DNA from 4 places in the Paenibacillus chartarius genome. Region 1 is predicted to be linked to each of the others. Evidence: riboswitches for the same ligand, from Rfam matches in the RefSeq annotation. Region 1 holds a riboswitch; each other region holds the start of a gene.
The links. Region 1 has a riboswitch for cyclic di-GMP ahead of ACFFK0_RS20320 (EAL domain-containing protein). Riboswitches for the same ligand answer to the same signal wherever they lie in the genome.
Positions count from the first base shown of each region.

Region 1 (4,039 bases):
CCGCTCCAGCGCTCCAAACATGTCGGTCTCCAGCCGGAAAGCCTTGAAGCACTCCTCTTCATAATGCGGCTTGTATCGCATTACGGTATTCACGGCTTTCTTCCTGGCCCGATGCATGGCGCTTTGAGCCCGGTTCAGCAATGTACCCGCGTCCGTTCCGTCCCCGGGGTATGTGCTGATGCCGGCCGCTCCCGACAGCACCACCTCATACGGACCGATCGGAAACGTCCGATCGAGCGACCGGAAGAACAACTCCGCTGCGGCGTAGAGCTTTTGCGTATCCGCTTCCTTGCAAACGATGCTTATCGTATAATCTCCTGTCCGGCATATCAAATCTGCGTTCGGCAGCAGCTCGGCCGCGCGCTCCGCGAACAGCCGCAGCGCTTCGTCGGCAAGCGATTGCCCGAGCGTATCCGCGATCATATCCAGCGGCATGGCAACGAGGGAAACGATGGCGATGGGAGGCTGCGGCTGCTCCGCGAGATTGCAGCCGGTCCGGAAATATTCCTCCAGCATCGTCCGGTTCGGCAGCCCTGTAGCCGGGTCATGCAAAGCCATGTGACGGATCTGATCCTTCATCAGCTTCTGCTCAGTCATATCGAACGCAATGCCAGTTAACGATACGATATTTCCGTCATTGTCGAGCTCCGGAAAGACGCGGTCGTGAATCCAGCGAATTTCGCCTTGACCGCTAATAATACGGTACTCATGTACGATAGAACGACCGCTTTGCAATTGACCTTGATTGGCCATGACTGCGGCATAGTCGTCAGGGTGGATCATTTGCTGCCATAGGTCCGGCTCGGAATAAAAAGCTTGCACCGGATGACCGTATACTTTTTCCGCCCCCAGAGACAATTGCAGCAGCTTTCGGGTTCCAGGCTCTACCGACCAAATCGCCACATTCAGCGTTTCGAATATATGCTCGAGCTGAAGCTTCGATTGAATGAGCTCCTTCTTCAAAATTTGGCTCGACGTAATATCTCTCGAAATGACATGGATGCGAGGGTGCTTGTCCCCTTCGCTGTAACATAAAGACAACACGATTTGCAGCGATTTCCGCTTGTCGTTCTTCGCCATTACATCAACATCGATGGAGCGAATTTCGCCTTGCTTCGCCTGCTCGAGCGCCCGGCGAAACCGATTCCGATGCTCGGGCACGACCAAGTCGGCGAAAGGGATTTGCAGCAGTTCTTCGCATGTATACGAAACGAGCTTGGACAAGGCCGCGTTCTGCTCCTCCACCATGCCCTGCTCGTTCAAGATGAATAACGGATACGGGAAACCCGTAAGCCATTTTTCGTGCAATAACCACGTTCTCATGCTGCCGCCCTCCAAGAAGAAATAAAAAAACCGATGATCATTCGGCAGCTGGCTGGCATCGCGGACATCCGCCTTAGCCCCTGTAGCTTTGCGTCTCAAGCTTTCGCCTGGTTTGCTCTTATCGCGATTCGGTTATCATGGTTTGCTTGTACATATTCAACACAGATCGGCTTTCTCCTTCCGTGCATGAAAAATCTTCGGGGCGGCTACGCTAACGTTATTCCATAATGAACAGGCAGGTGTAACGATGAAGCAATCCGAGCAATCGTCCAACCGCAGCCAAGAAAATCAAGCACTTCCTCCCGAATTTGAATTGCCGCATAAGTTGAACGATTCGGAGGCAGGCAAAGGCTGGACGGCCTTTGCCGATCAAGAGGAATATGTAGACGAGCCGTAAGTGCAGTCTGCCGCACTTGAAGTTACGAAAAGAACCTTCGCCTCCCTTCTTAAAAGGGAACGAAGGTTCTTTTCCATGTTTCATTTATGCATATACAAGCTCCCCATCTCGGACAGCCTCTTGCGCGGGCGCTGCTGCAGCGGCAGATCCCGCCATCCGCTTCGTTTGCGAGTCCGTCACATAGTCGCATAAATATTTGACAAATGCCTCGTCCCGGGCCAGCCATGCCGCATAATGGCGCTTCACATGGCGCTCGGCCGCCGCGAATGTCGGGAACGACAGCTCGAGCCTTTCCCCGTTCTCCTCGATGTGCCATTCCCCTCCCGATTGATAAATCCACAGCCGGTCGTCCTGGCGGTTGACATAGAGACTGCCATGCACATTGTCCTTCACGTTGTACGTATTGCGGAAAGCGTCGGGCTGCATCGGCTCGATCGCGAACGGCTCGGCGACATAGATGCGGTACAGCTCTTCGCTGAGGTTACAGCCGGCCGCCTTCGAGTGACCGCCTCCGCCGTACCTTCCGGCAATTTCGGACACGTCGATGCCGTCGTGCACCGTACGCAGACTAACCTTGCGCCCGCCCATATTAAGGATGACGATATAATCGAGATGGGCGTGTTCTTTGCCCAGCTCGTTGCCGAGCTCGGAATGGTACGATTCGGCATGGACGATGCCGATGCATTCTTCTCCTACGTAGGTTTGTACCATTTCCCGTCTTTTGCGCCTGACGTACCTTTCGATCCGTTCTTCTTCGATCTCCAAAATTTTGGTCTCGAAGTCGTCGAAGAAAAACTCGTCATGCTCCTGAAGCCTTTGCACCATTTTCCCTTCGAACTCATCGATCGATACCATGTAAAATAAGTCATTCAGCCGTTTGGCCATCTGATTGCCGAGTCGTTCCCAGTCCCACGTATCATATTGACGGACAAGCTCGACGAACTGCGCCAGCGCTTGTGTAGGCTGCAGATGACCTTTCTCCACCAAGTGTTCATAAAACAACGATGTCGCGCATGCGGGACGCCCGTCCGTATACTCCACCTGTACAAAGCTCCAATGATGCCGGTTCAGGTGAAGCGCGGACTTATGATGATCAATCAGCCGGATCGTTCCGCCGGCTTTGGCGTATGCGGTCATTCGCTCTTCATTATCGCTGTTTACGGACAGATCGGTGATAAACACCTCAGCCGGCCGCTTCTTCGCCCCGTTCATCTTTGCCAGAAACCTCTCAACCTGAGGGTTCAAGCTGGATACGGAATTGTAACGGATATCCGCCTGCTCTCCGAATGCGCATCGCGCGACGATCCCGCATCCGACTCCATCCAAATCGTTGTGGGTAAACACCAAGATCACGCTGTCGTCCCTCCATATTCTGCGCAAAAATCAACACGTGCCTGCAGCTTCGTTTCCGCGGCGCACCACCTAGAATTCCCTCGCCTAGCCGCGTTATCCTTGGGATCGTTCTCGTATAAATCGATGCCGAATGACACACAATCTGATATAGCAATGCAACCGGACCACCGGAGTCATGTTAGGAATGAACATCAATTGCCGGGAAAGGTGGTCGCTATGAAGCCGAAGAAGTGGGACCTCATTTCACTTGCCTCTATCCCACTCATCATGACACTGGGAAACTCGATGCTGATCCCTGTGCTCCCGTTGATGGCAAGAGAATTGGCAATTACTTCGCTGCAAGTGAGCATGTTCATTACCGTTTTTGCCGTTGTGGCTATCCTGTTGATTCCGATTGCCGGTTATTTGTCGGACCGTTACGGACGGAAGAAAGTAATCGTACCAAGTTTAATTATTACCGGGGTCGGGGGAGCCGTCTCCGCTTTGGGGGCTTGGCTGCTGAAAGACGGCATGGCCTATTGGACGATTGTCGGCGGACGATTCCTGCAGGGCATCGGTGCGGCGGGCGCCGCCCCAGTCGTTATGCCTTTGATCGGTGATATGTTTAAACGGGAAAGCGAAGTCAGCCACGGTCTCGGCGTCATCGAAACATCGAATACGTTCGGCAAAGTGCTGAGTCCGGTGCTGGGCGCGGCGCTCGGTTCGGTGCTGTGGTATTTACCCTTCGTCTCCATCCCTGTATTCTGTGCCGTATCCGTTCTGCTTGTCCTATTTCTCGTCAGGTCGCCGAAGATGAAGGAAAGTCCGCCGAAGTTCGCCGAGTTCCGCAAATCGGTTGCCGCTATTTTCAAGCAGAAGGGCCGCTGGCTGTATGCCATATTCGCCATCGGCGGCATTTGCATGTTCGTCGTGTTCGGCGTGCTGTTTTACTTATCGTCGAATCTCGAGGATACTTTCGGAATAACC
Region 1 is NZ_JBHLWN010000077.1:127,730-131,768, forward strand. It holds gene ACFFK0_RS20320 (EAL domain-containing protein) at 1-1,323, opposite strand, end outside; cyclic di-GMP riboswitch class I at 1,364-1,450, opposite strand; gene ACFFK0_RS20325 (hypothetical protein) at 1,571-1,720, shown strand; gene ACFFK0_RS20330 (DHH family phosphoesterase) at 1,805-3,073, opposite strand; gene bcbE (bacillibactin exporter BcbE) at 3,290-4,039, shown strand, end outside.

Region 2 (4,039 bases), on a different contig from region 1:
GCGCATTTCTTTGATTCGCAAATATACATCCCGCTCTTGCATGACCCAATCGACGAGGCAGGATCCCAAATATAAGAGATAATCTTCCGCGATCTCTTTGGTTTCCGTATAAGCCTCTTTCGCAAATGCAACATATACGAGCTCTCCGGACGCACAGCTCTCCAATCGAAGAAGCTCGCCCATCCGATTCGCGATCCATCCGATTAACGCCCTTTTGCGGTGCTCCTGCAAGTTATGAAGCGATACAGGCCGAGGCATAGCATGGGACTGATCCTCCGCATGGGGTTCACCGGAACCAAACAGTTTCCTCAGCAAGGTCTTCATTTAGGATCGGCCGCCTCCTCATAAAATTCCGAGTGGGGGCATGATCGTTATTTCATCAATGGATGCACCTTCAGGCTGGCATAAAATATAAATCAAATGCCGGGCTAACGTTTGAACAGGTATCATCTGCGACATATCCGGCTTGCTGTCCATTCGGTCCCAGAACGGGGTAGCCACTGCTCCCGGCAGTACGGCCGTCACTTGAATACCCTTACCCCGAAGCTCAGCCTGCAGTACTCGGGATAATCCCAGCACTCCGAATTTCGAGGCAGAATAGCCGCCGCATCCGGGAAGCGCCGTAGCGCCGGCAATCGATACGACGTTGATCATTCTCCCCTCTCCCCGCTCCGCCATATGCCGTCCGAACGCTTTGCAGCAAAGGAACGTGCCTCGCAGATTGACGGCGATCATTCGATCGAAATCCTCGGCGGCCAGCGATAATACAGAGTCGAACACACCGGTTCCAGCACAGTTAATGAGAGCGTATACATTTCCGAAACGCGTGATCGCCGCCTCGGCAAACTGGTTTACAGCCCGTTCCTCGGATACATCGACCGGTACCGGATACACTTCCGATTTCAAAGTGGAAGCAAAGCGGGATAATTCTTCGCCATCTCTGGCACCGAGAACCAGATTGGCTCCAAGACCGCTCAGCAGCTCGGCCGTTTGTTTGCCGATCCCTTTGCTTGCTCCGGTAATGACGATCGTCTTGCCCCGAACATGCCTTCCGCAGTCGATCATGACCTCTCCTTGGGACCGAAGTACTCAAAATAATTTTTCTCGGTTTCCCATAGCCCGATCTTGTACAGATTCGGAATATGAGGCTGAAGCATGTTGTAGATCACCATCGCCACGACTTCCGACGTCGGATTCAAATTGCGGAAGCGGTCGGTATCCAAATTCAAATGCTTATGGTCAAATTCGTCAAGTACAACTTGATCGACGATCTCGTCAAGTTCGGCAAGATTGACGATCATGCCGGTAACCGGGTCAGGTTCGCCATTCACGGTTACGTCCAAATAATAATTGTGGCCGTGCCCGTGAGGATTGTTGCACTTCCCGAATAACCGGACGTTCTCCTCAGGCGATAACTGATCGCTATGTAAACGATGCGCTGCGCAGAAATGATATTTTCTCGTAAGCTGAATCATCCCGCCCGCCTCCTTTGCCGACGATAAGTAATGGTTCTCATATAGCCGGATTCGATGTAGTTGGCATACTTCAAACCGGTGTTCAAGGCACTGCCAAATATAGGAAACCAGATTTTCCGTCGTGGGAATGCGTGTCCGAAACCAGGGATGTTCGCGGTCCAGGAATTTGCCGTCCAGTTCCGCAGCGACAAATGAATTCACGATGCGTTTGATTTCCGTCGTGTTGACGACGATGCCGGAAGCTTCATTGAGGCTTCCTTTGACCATGATGTCCAGTTTATAATCGTGCCCGTGACCATTCGGGTTGCTGCAGGGTCCGAAAACCCGGCGATTCTCTTCCTCGCTCCAATGCGGCACCCGATATACATGAGTGGCGGAAAAATCGATAGTTCGCGATAAAACCGGCACGCCAGCCCCCCTCACTTGTGTCTTAATCTCATGTTTCAGCGGAAGAAGAGGAATGTCCTCTTATATGGATTCTGCCAATTTTAACCCCTTGACAGGGAACGCTCGAATTCCTCGCAAAGTGCGATATTGTCGCCGAAAACTCCCCTTTTGAGCGTCGCCAACACCGGCGAACTCTTCCTTGTACATCTCGGCCACTCGTTTCGGCGTATCGCGCAGTCCTTCGCGTGCTGGTACTTCGCCGATTTCCCGGAGCAGGCTGCGGATACATTCTTGTATGGGTTCTGTTGGCTTTACGATGTTATTGAGCAGCGGATTCATAATCTCAGGCCTCCTGTTGTAAAATGAAAAATCCAGTCCCGAAAAGCAGGACTGGATCCGCATGCATCCTATCCTTTTTCGGCAACCCGGCTGTCATAGCGTGACCGCTTTAGACCCGTGGCTTTGCGTCCCTATCTTTCGAAAGGTTTGCCATTTGTCGTTAAGGAATTACATTAAATTCGTGACAAAATACGGTGGTATATACAGATTATAATACAAAATTCGACATAATAAAAGATTTTTCTACAAATCTTGCAGTTATTAATTTCCATGCCCTTTGACTACACAGGTCATGAAACGAGCAACGAACAAGCAACCCCTCCACTTTGGTCTCCTCGAAGGAATAACGAGAAAAACCCAGCCCGAAACGGAGGACTGAATGCGGTAGTTCCTTTAGACCTTCTGCTTCGCCTTATAGAAAGCGTATCCGTTCCCGCCGTTTTTCTTCGCTTCGTAAAGCGCCGTGTCCGCTTGTTGAAGGAGAATGTCGACTTCCTTGCTGTCATTCGGATATAAGCTGATTCCGATGCTTGAAGATACCGACAGTTCATGACCTTCTATCCTATAGGGTCTGGACAACAGCAGATTCATTTCCGCAACGATTTGTTTCATCGACTCCCTATCGGCATTCGGAAAATATCCCGTGAACTCGTCTCCGCCAAGCCTGGAAAAGATGCCGCCGACCATCTGACGCAATCGCCGGCTTACTTCCTGAAGCAGAAAGTCTCCCGTTCGATGTCCCAGCGTATCGTTGATTATCTTGAACCGGTCCAAATCCAGGAACACCATTCCTCCGCATCGATTCTCCTGATTGCCGCTCTCCACCAATTGATGAAAACGAACCCGATTCGGCAGACTCGTTAAGGAATCGTGATAGGCCAAAAATTGAATAGTTTCTTCCGTTTTTTTTCTTTTGGTGATATCCCTGAAAATCATGAGAGAACCGGGGGAGGTATGATCTTCAAGACGAATGCCGCTGATCTCCGCATAAAACGGAGTTCCGTCCTTGCGCCTGAATATCAATTCTTTCGATCCTTTAAATTCACCGGTTACCTGTATCGTATCGATCACCATACGGGCTTCTCCCCAAGAATCGGGATGTACCAGATCGATGAATGTATAGTTTCTCACGTCCGTTTCTTTATCAAGACCAAGGCATTCAACGCCGGCGCGGTTGATATATTGCAGCTTGTCTGCGGCAATGACAATAAGTGGATCGGGGATGATTTCAACAAGCTGGCGATGTCTCTCTGCGCTTTGCATAAGCTCTTCCCTTGCCCTCTTCAGCTCTGTAATCACCTTGGCGATGCCGTAAACGCCACGGACTTCACCGTCGATATAAATCGGAATGTTCGTAACGGATATCACGGAATAATCGGTATCGCCTTTGCGTATAGCTCGAAGCTCATATTTTTGCACGTCGCCTCGTATCGCTTTTTCGAAGTGTTCATTAACCCTCGACAAATCTTCCGGATGAATGACGGGAGCGAACGGCAAATTTTGAAGCTCTTCTCGGGAATAGCCGGTTACTTCAATCGTATTGTCGTTAAACGTTTGAAAGCGGCCTTCAAGATCAATGGTAAAGACTGCATCGGGATGATGATCAAACAGCGATTTGTACCGCTCGTTGCTCTCTTCGAGCTCCATGCTGGCTTGTTTTAAATGGGATATATTTTGGGCGATGCCGTAGACACCCTCGATTTCGCCATTCACGTATATGGGCAGCGAAGTAATGCTCATGTAAAGGTATATACCCGATCTGCGCCTATCCGCTATCCGGAGCTCTTCGGTTTGAACGCTGCCGGCCATCGCTTTACCGAACCCTTCAATCGCCCGCG
Region 2 is NZ_JBHLWN010000057.1:26,068-30,106, forward strand. It holds gene ACFFK0_RS14280 (ATP-binding protein) at 1-258, opposite strand, end outside; gene ACFFK0_RS14285 (SDR family oxidoreductase) at 343-1,065, opposite strand; gene ACFFK0_RS14290 (6-carboxytetrahydropterin synthase) at 1,062-1,883, opposite strand; gene ACFFK0_RS14295 (GTP cyclohydrolase I) at 1,944-2,201, opposite strand; cyclic di-GMP riboswitch class I at 2,279-2,363, opposite strand; gene ACFFK0_RS14300 (PAS domain S-box protein) at 2,595-4,039, opposite strand, start outside.
Region 2: linked by a shared signal. The riboswitch ahead of ACFFK0_RS14295 (GTP cyclohydrolase I) and the one ahead of ACFFK0_RS20320 (EAL domain-containing protein) in region 1 are both predicted to bind cyclic di-GMP.

Region 3 (4,039 bases), on a different contig from region 1:
GACATTCGTACCGACAATGTCGATGAAGCGACCGGCGTGAACATTGTCCTGTGCGCTCTGGAAGCTCCGCTGCGGGCCATTGCCGCCAATGCCGGAATCGACGGCTCCGTCGTCGTTGAACGAATCAAGAACGAGCCGGCCGGGGTCGGTTATAACGCCGCTACCGGCGAATGGGTCAACATGATCGAAGCGGGCATCGTCGACCCCGCGAAGGTCACTCGCTCCGCCCTGCAAAATGCGGCTTCCGTTGCGGCAACGTTCCTGACGACTGAATGCGTCATCAGCGACAAGCCGGAACCGAAGAAGTCCGGCAGTGCCCCCGCACCCGATATGGATATGTAACCAAAGTTATATTACCGCTATGTGCCGGCCCGAGATGGGCCGGCTTTTTTTATTTATCCGCTGAGTAGCGGATATCGAACTTTATCGGCATTCCGTATGATATCCCGGCAGGATCGTGGTATGCTTGGAGTAAGTCAAATATTACGCATGTTGACAGGAGGCTCCGCTATGGAAGCAATGCTGATCGTCTTGATCGTTATGGTTGCTGTTATCATTGCCTTTAATGCCGCCAACCGGAAGAATAGCGCTTCTCCGGCTTCCCGCCGTCCTGTGCGGCGTCCCGAGTTCGTTCCTTACGACCGCTCGAAGCTGCCGCCCCGGCTTGGCTTGCTTCACGGGGTGCCGCTCGCGGACACGGAGAACCGCCTGCTGCAGGCATTCGACGATGCATTCGGCAATCGGGTCGTGGAGCGGATGCTGGACCGTTATCCCCGGATGAGTGTCGATGAGGCGGAGTGCCGGCTGTTTGAGCTGAAGCGATATTTTCTGATGGGCGCATTGCTTAGAAGCACGCCGATGTTCTCCGACGAAGTGGACGACGTGTGGCATGAGATGCTGATGTTTACCCGCGAGTATGAACGATTCGGCCAGTCGTTTGTCGGTGCGACGATCCATCATGCCCCGCATGCCGGGAAGACGGAAATGCCGGGGGAGAGAGCGTGGTTCGATTGGCTCTATGCCCATCTGTTCGAAGCGACGCCGTATAGTTCGCGGCTGTGGCACGGGTTTTGCCGATACCCGATGGACCGCGGCCAGCTGAAGCTGCTGGCGGAAGGGGATCCTGCCGAGCTGCGCCAGAAGTATTTCCACGCGGAGCGGGCAGATGCGTATCCCGATATCGGTATGACGATCGAGCGGCTGATCCGTCAGGCGAAGGAGGAGCTTCGTTATGCGGGTGAGCAAACTCATTTTGAGAGAGAGCAGGCTGTTCCGGATTATGTAAGCGGGGCGCTGCTCGGCGTCAGCGCGGCGATGCTGTTCTATTCGATGTCGGACAGCGGCAGCTTCGAGCAGGGAATGGAGCAGGTGCTCACGCCGGAAGAAGAAGAGCAGCTTCGGAAGAACGAAGATACGTCATCCGGATGCAGTTACTCGTCGTGCTCATACGGCTCCTCCGATGATCAGGGCGGGCGGGACAACGACGGCGGACGGGGCGGGGACGGAGGCTATGACAGTGGCGACAGTGGCGGCAGCGGTGGCAGCGATCATGGTGACGGCGGTTCAAGCTCCTGCTCATCCTCGTCCGGATCTTCTTGCGGTTCAAGCTGCGGAGGCGGAGGAGATTGAAAATAGTTCCATATACCTATTAAATTTATAGAAAAATAAGATGGAAGTATGATAACATTTCAAATGTGCATCGTTTATCTTAGACATAGCAGAGAATACACCATTTGACACAATTCGATGATTCTCGAAAGGGCAAACCAAGCGAAAGCTTGGGACGCAAAGCTACAGGGGCTTCCGCGGAATTTGCGCCATGCCAGCCAGCTGCCGAAGGAACGGGTCTTTAGAACCTTTCCTGTCGGAACAGGCAAGGTTCTTTTTGTATGGTTATTTACAACTTTAGAGAACGGGGGGATCGTTCGCGTATGGATCAAAAGATTCGCATGGACGGGTCCGAGAAGGAGCCGAAGCTGGTCATAGACGGCGAACAGTATTTGCTGCACGACCGCTGCTGGGACATCGAAATCGTGACCGGAAAGCTGTTCAGCATTTTGACGTTTTATTGGAAAGGCGAAGTGAAGCTGTCGATTCGCTACGAGCAGAAGAGCGAATCGCTGTGGACGAAGCTGGAGGCGTTCCTGCTGAGCGCTTACGATTATTTACGGTCGGCGTCCGCGACGTTGTCGAATCGTTACGCTGTGTAATAGGAAATATGGCGGAAGCCGGCAGCCCGATATTCGGGAAGCCGGCTTTTTCGACATGGAAATTTTGTCGTTGTCAGACGGCTTGGGGGCGACTTATAATAGAGTGAGAGAGTTTATACATAGGTCTTTGGAACTATTAGGAGGAAAACCATGAGATTAATTACTAGATCTGACTTCGATGGTCTTGTATGTGCAATGCTGTTCAAGAAGCTGGGGATGATCGACGATATGAAATTCGTCCACCCGAAAGATATGCAGGACGGTCTGATCGAAGTGACGTCGAACGACATTCTTGCCAACGTGCCTTACGTTCCGGGCTGCGGCTTATGGTTCGACCATCACGCCAGCGAGCTTACCCGCGTCGGCGAGAAAGTGCAATTCGAAGGAGAAACGCGCATTGCCCCGAGCGCGGCGCGTGTCGTATACGACTACTACGGCGGCCGGGACAAGTTCGGAGCGGAGCTGGACGATATTATGGCCGGCGTGGACAAGGCCGACTCCGCACAATTTACCCGCGAAGATATATTAAATCCGAAGGGCTGGGATTTGCTCTCGTTTATTATGGATGCGAGGACGGGACTCGGCCGTTACCGCGACTACCGGATCAGCAACTATCAGCTGATGGAGGATCTGGTCGATCACTGCGCCAAGCTGACCTCCGAGGAAGTGCTTGCGCTGCCGGACGTGGCAGAGCGCGTGAAGCGTTACTTCGAGCTGGACAAGGAGTACCGCGACATGCTGCTGAAGCATACGCGGACAGACGGCAATGTGATCGTTACCGATCTGCGTGACGTCGATCCGATTTTCCCGGGCAACCGGTTCATGGTATACGCGCTGTTCCCCGAGCAGAACATCTCGATCTGGGTCGTGGATGGACGGGCGAAGCAAAATTGCGTGTTCGCCTGCGGCCACAGCATCCTGAACAAGACGTCGAAGACGAACATCGGCGAGCTGATGCTGAAGAACGGCGGCGGCGGCCATCATGCGGCGGGTACGTGCCAGGTGCCTTACGAGCAAGCAGAAGAGACGCTCCAGTCGCTGATCGGGTCGATGAAGCGGGACGGGTAGCAATTATCTAAGTATTGGTGAGCCTGTGGGTGCACGGAAACGGTGCATGTACAGGCTTTTTTTGTGTATAGCCAGGAAATTAAAGATCAACCTTTCTGTGGATGGGCATCTTTGCCACGAAAGGGGCGGCAGGGACGGTTTGAATTCAAACCAAAATCAGATGAGCTAGCTGTTCGCAATAATCTTGTTGTATGCAGGCAGGTATTTATGGCTGACCGCGTTTCTTGCTAACCATTTTAAGCGAATCCGTCGAATAATCCCGGAAAGGAGCAGGGAGTTCGCAACAAGGACCGAAAGGGCGTTGTTGGAGGCGGAAAGGAGCGGGGAGTTCGCAACAAGGGCCGAAAGGGCGTTGTTGGAGGCGGAAAGGAGCGGGGAGTTCGCAACAAGGACCGAAAGGGCGTTGTTGGAGGCGGAAAGGAGCAGGGAGTCCGCAACAAGGACCGAAAGGGCGTTGTTGGAGGCGGAAAGGAGCGGGGAGTTCGCAACAAGGGCCGAAAGGGCGTTGTTGGAGGCGGAAAGGAGCGGGGAGTTCGCAACAAGGACCGAAAGGGCGTTGTTGGAGGCGGAAAGGAGCGGGAAGTTCGCAACAAGGACCGAAAGGGTGTTGTTGGAGGCGGAAAGGAGCGGGGAGTTCGCAACAAGGACCGAAAGGGCGTTGTTGGAGGCGGAGAGAAGCGGGGAGTTCGGGGGGCGTCACCTCGTATGCCAAGGCGGAATTGGAAGTGACGAGTTTCCAATAGCGGCCTGAAGCCAAACAA
Region 3 is NZ_JBHLWN010000029.1:30,463-34,501, forward strand. It holds gene groL (chaperonin GroEL) at 1-342, shown strand, start outside; gene ACFFK0_RS07865 (UCP032817 domain-containing protein) at 511-1,629, shown strand; cyclic di-GMP riboswitch class I at 1,751-1,838, shown strand; gene ACFFK0_RS07870 (hypothetical protein) at 1,932-2,210, shown strand; gene ACFFK0_RS07875 (exopolyphosphatase) at 2,361-3,278, shown strand; gene ACFFK0_RS07880 (hypothetical protein) at 3,580-4,029, shown strand.
Region 3: linked by a shared signal. The riboswitch ahead of ACFFK0_RS07870 (hypothetical protein) and the one ahead of ACFFK0_RS20320 (EAL domain-containing protein) in region 1 are both predicted to bind cyclic di-GMP.

Region 4 (4,039 bases), on a different contig from region 1:
CCATATAGTTTAATTCTTCCGCAACGCTGGAGAGCTTGCTCGCAAAGCTTGAAATGCTATGTAAGGAAGATTCCTGGGTGAGAACCGAATCCATAATCTTGCTAGTGCTGTTCGCCGTTTTCCTGGAGATGCTCGCCAGCTCCTCCATCATGGAAGTGACCTGCTCCGTGCTTGCGGACATCTGCTGCGTAGCGGAGGAAATATCCAAAATTTGATTGGAAACGACTTGCGATGCTTCAAGAATATTATTGAAGGATTCCCCTGTATTATTAGCGATGACCAGGCCTTTCTCGGTTTCTTTCGTACCTTGCGTCACGAACGAAACGGCGTTGTAGGTTTCCGATTGAATGTCGGCAATTAGCGCTTCAATCTGACTTGTCGATTGCTTCGATTGGTCGGCGAGCTTGCGTACCTCATCGGCCACTACCGCAAAGCCTCTGCCGTGTTCTCCCGCTCGAGCGGCTTCAATGCTGGCGTTCAGGGCAAGCAGGTTGGTTTGGGCCGTGATGTCTTTAATTAAATTGAGAATGTTGCCGATTTGTTCGGATTTCGATTCAAGCAGCTTGATTGTGCCTGCGGTCGTGTGCGAATTGGCATTAATGCGTCCCATTTGATCCGAAATCGTTTGTGCGGCTGTGTTGCCTTCTTCGGAAAGGTGTTTCATATCTTGAGATGCGTAGGCCACTTGGCTTGCGTTCTGAGCGATGACTTGCAAAGATGCGGCGATCTCCACGATCGATCGGCTGCATTCTTCCGTAGAATTTTTTTGCTGGTCGACATGTGCGTTCATATCCTTGATTTCCGTTGTAATCGTCTCAATGCTGTGTCGGTTGTTTTCGGTGATGCCGAACAGCTCGTTGGAAGCGTCGGCTACGCTTGTGGCGGTTTGCTTAATACTCGATAGTATTTCGCGAATATTCGAAAGCATTGTATTGAACTTTTGATTCAATTCGCCGAAGCTGCCTTTTTCCTCCAAGGTGAAGTTGAATTTTCCGTTGGATACTTGCTCGATCCCCCGCATCAAATGGTTCAGAGGCATAAGCGTTCTTCTTGCCACGACGTATTGCGCACCGCCGCAAAGGATCAGGGAGATGAAAAGCAGGATAATCGAGCTCCGGAGGAACGAATGTTGGGCTTCGGGAATCATTTTGGCGTCAACATCTACTGCAAAGTAAGCCGCAACATTTCCGTTATTGTCGATAATAGGATAAAGTACGCTCACCCAAGTACCGTAATCGTCGTTATAGAAGGAAGTAAAGGTCTCGGATTTGGTTTTCAGCATGCTCTTCAAACCGTTGACGATTTCTTTCGGCTGCTCGTACATGTCCCCAATCTTCAGGTTCGCTTCACTGAATGCTTGAATAACGTGACTCGGGAACGCGATCAGCGAAGTTTTATTTCCATCCTGCAGTTCGACGCCGAATATGTAGGCTTGAGCTACGTTTGCATTGAAAGCCGTGTAGCTGTCAAACAGCTTGGTTAACCTTTGCTGCTCGCTTGCTTCCCAGCGTTTGTCGCTAAGAGCACCCTCAACATCTTTATAGGTAATAGCTTGGGCCCATGCGGAGGTCATATTATGGGTTTGTTTTCTGAGTGAATCCGTTAAAATTTGGTTTTGGTTGTAGGCGCTGACGGAAATGAGCACCACCCCGATGATGAGAAGATTCAGCATCGAAAATAATAGATTTTTGCCGAAATAGTTTTTGGTCTTCAAGTTGACTGCACTCCTTACGATGTATTTGTAATGAATGTATAAACGTTGCGATGCGACAAAATAATCCATATTTGAGCAAAATTTGCACCCTGCATGCCGGAAGTGACGAAAAGAAGCCTACCCCAAAGATGTTCGGGATAGGCTATCTATCTCAAACTGGCGGTCTGGCGGCCATAGCTTTGTAGCCTTAGGCCCATAACTTTGCGCCCTTATCTTTCGACAAGTTTGCCATTTACAGCTATTCTTTTCTGACATTTAATGACTATTATAAATAATCAGATTGTTCATGTAAACATCCTGAGCCTGTAATATTTGTTAAAAAATCGTGAAGGATGGGGATGCGGAGCGCATCGAATTGTTGAAACTAACAATAAAAATAAAATTGTTTGAATATATTTTATGTGAAATGTATGGAAAATGAAAGGGGAAGATGTAGAAAGAAGGAAAATCATGTCGTAATGTGGAATGTGCCTAAAGTCCTTGGATACGCTAGTGAATTTGCTGTCTCAGAAAGCGTGAGGTTATTTCTGCAGTCCCAAGAATGTCAGATTATTTATGTTTCGTCTGACGATACGGAATCATCGTATCGTTTGCCCGCCGAAAGCATCGAGAGATCTGGAGATCGACGCTGAAGAGGCTGCCGGAATCGGCAGCCTCTTGTAAGCGCGAGTCATGCAGCTAGTGAGGATTGCCCCGACTCAACGAATGTATACATCCGTTCGATCGTGGTGCAGCTTGTCGACATGGTCAAGGATTTCGCTAATATCAGTGCTCTCCAGCTGGAAGCGGTCGTTTAAAGTAACGATCCATTTATCGTCAATGTAGGATACGACAATCACTCCATTGACAGCTTTAATGGCAACGTTCCGCATCTTCGCATCTTTCAACCCCATAATCTCATCGTACAAAGGATGAGGCTCGCCAGCTCTATGCAATTCCATATTATACCTCCGTTTTAGAGTTAGCGTACCCTCAGCATCACACCTTCATACCGAAATATTTGGGCTGCTTCTGCTCACAGTTGAGTCCGTCCGAACCGGATCAGCAGCTGAGGAACCGCCAGCAGCAGCGCGATCGCACTGTATAAGCCGAGCGTATAGCTGACCGGATAATTCAAGCCAAACCCTCCGACATAAACCGCAGTCAGCAGATGAATGCAAACGTTGGTAAAACAGAACGCATAGCTGCGTATCATCCAGTGCTTATGCGAGGTGATCCGCTTATTTTTGATTTCGATAAAAGCCTTAGCGGTGATAAGGAGCCAGACGATGTTGAGCACATTGAATCCGACGCTGCTGATCCTCCCGCCGGTGGCATAAGGCGCCAAGTATCCGGACGACAGCACGACAACGATGACGGAAGCCATGTAAACGTAACCGTTGATGCGGTGAAATTGGCGATATCGGTGCAAGAGGCGTTTGGAAAAATTGAGTACTCCCGCCGCCATTGCGATACAAGCGAATGCGACATGAACGTAGACGACATTGAACCAGGCCGGGAGGGGAAGCGGGCGCCTCAAGCCGGTTTTGTGACGGAGAAACTCTTTGAACTCGGGATCGATGAAGAGGATGTTCGCCAAAGTATAGAGGATGAGCATGATGCTGGCGCAAGCGACGAGCTTATATGCGATTCGGCCCTTTCCCATAAGTTCCCTTCCTTTCACCGCTCAGGCTCCATGCTTCGAGTGCCCGTTAATTGGGATGACGGCTGAGGGCTAGGGATCGAAGCAGCGCCTTGCTCCCCCCGGACGGCAGCCGACTTTTTCTTAGAACCGGAAGGCGCTAGACCGCAGCTTCGCCAAACCGTCCCCCTCCGTTCAAATTCAAACCATTGCTCGACTTCATGGGCAATACGCGGTCCAAGCTCCCGTTCAACCAAGTAAATCGCAGCATCGAGTCCCGAAGTAACGCCTCCGCTTGTGATCAGATTGCCGTCATCGACGATACGTGCGGGAACGGGAACGGCTCCGGTCGCTTCGAGCAGCTCCATGCCAAAGTGATGGGTGACAGCCGGTCTCCCGGCCAGCAAGCCGCCCATCGCCAGCAGCAGCGAACCGCCGCATACCGCCGCTACCGTGACGCCTTCCCGGTGCAGGGCCATTTTCATACGATCGGTTAACGTTGTGGACATGGCCCGGGCCAATACAGCCGGGATCGAATCGGGGCCGTCGTCGTCGACAGGACCGGATGCGCCCGGAACGATAATAATACCACGGCGTTCCGGATCCAGCTTGCCGCTTGCTTCCATACGCAGTCCATTGCCGCCGCTCGGCACGGCCCTTGCTCCTTCAGCGGTGACGAGCTGAACGCGCAGCGTGTCTCCCGT
Region 4 is NZ_JBHLWN010000076.1:60,370-64,408, reverse strand. It holds gene ACFFK0_RS19455 (methyl-accepting chemotaxis protein) at 1-1,714, opposite strand, end outside; cyclic di-GMP riboswitch class I at 1,870-1,954, opposite strand; gene ACFFK0_RS19450 (hypothetical protein) at 2,413-2,655, opposite strand; gene ACFFK0_RS19445 (DUF2306 domain-containing protein) at 2,730-3,359, opposite strand; partial or broken gene ACFFK0_RS19440 (DJ-1/PfpI family protein) at 3,470-4,039, opposite strand, start outside.
Region 4: linked by a shared signal. The riboswitch ahead of ACFFK0_RS19455 (methyl-accepting chemotaxis protein) and the one ahead of ACFFK0_RS20320 (EAL domain-containing protein) in region 1 are both predicted to bind cyclic di-GMP.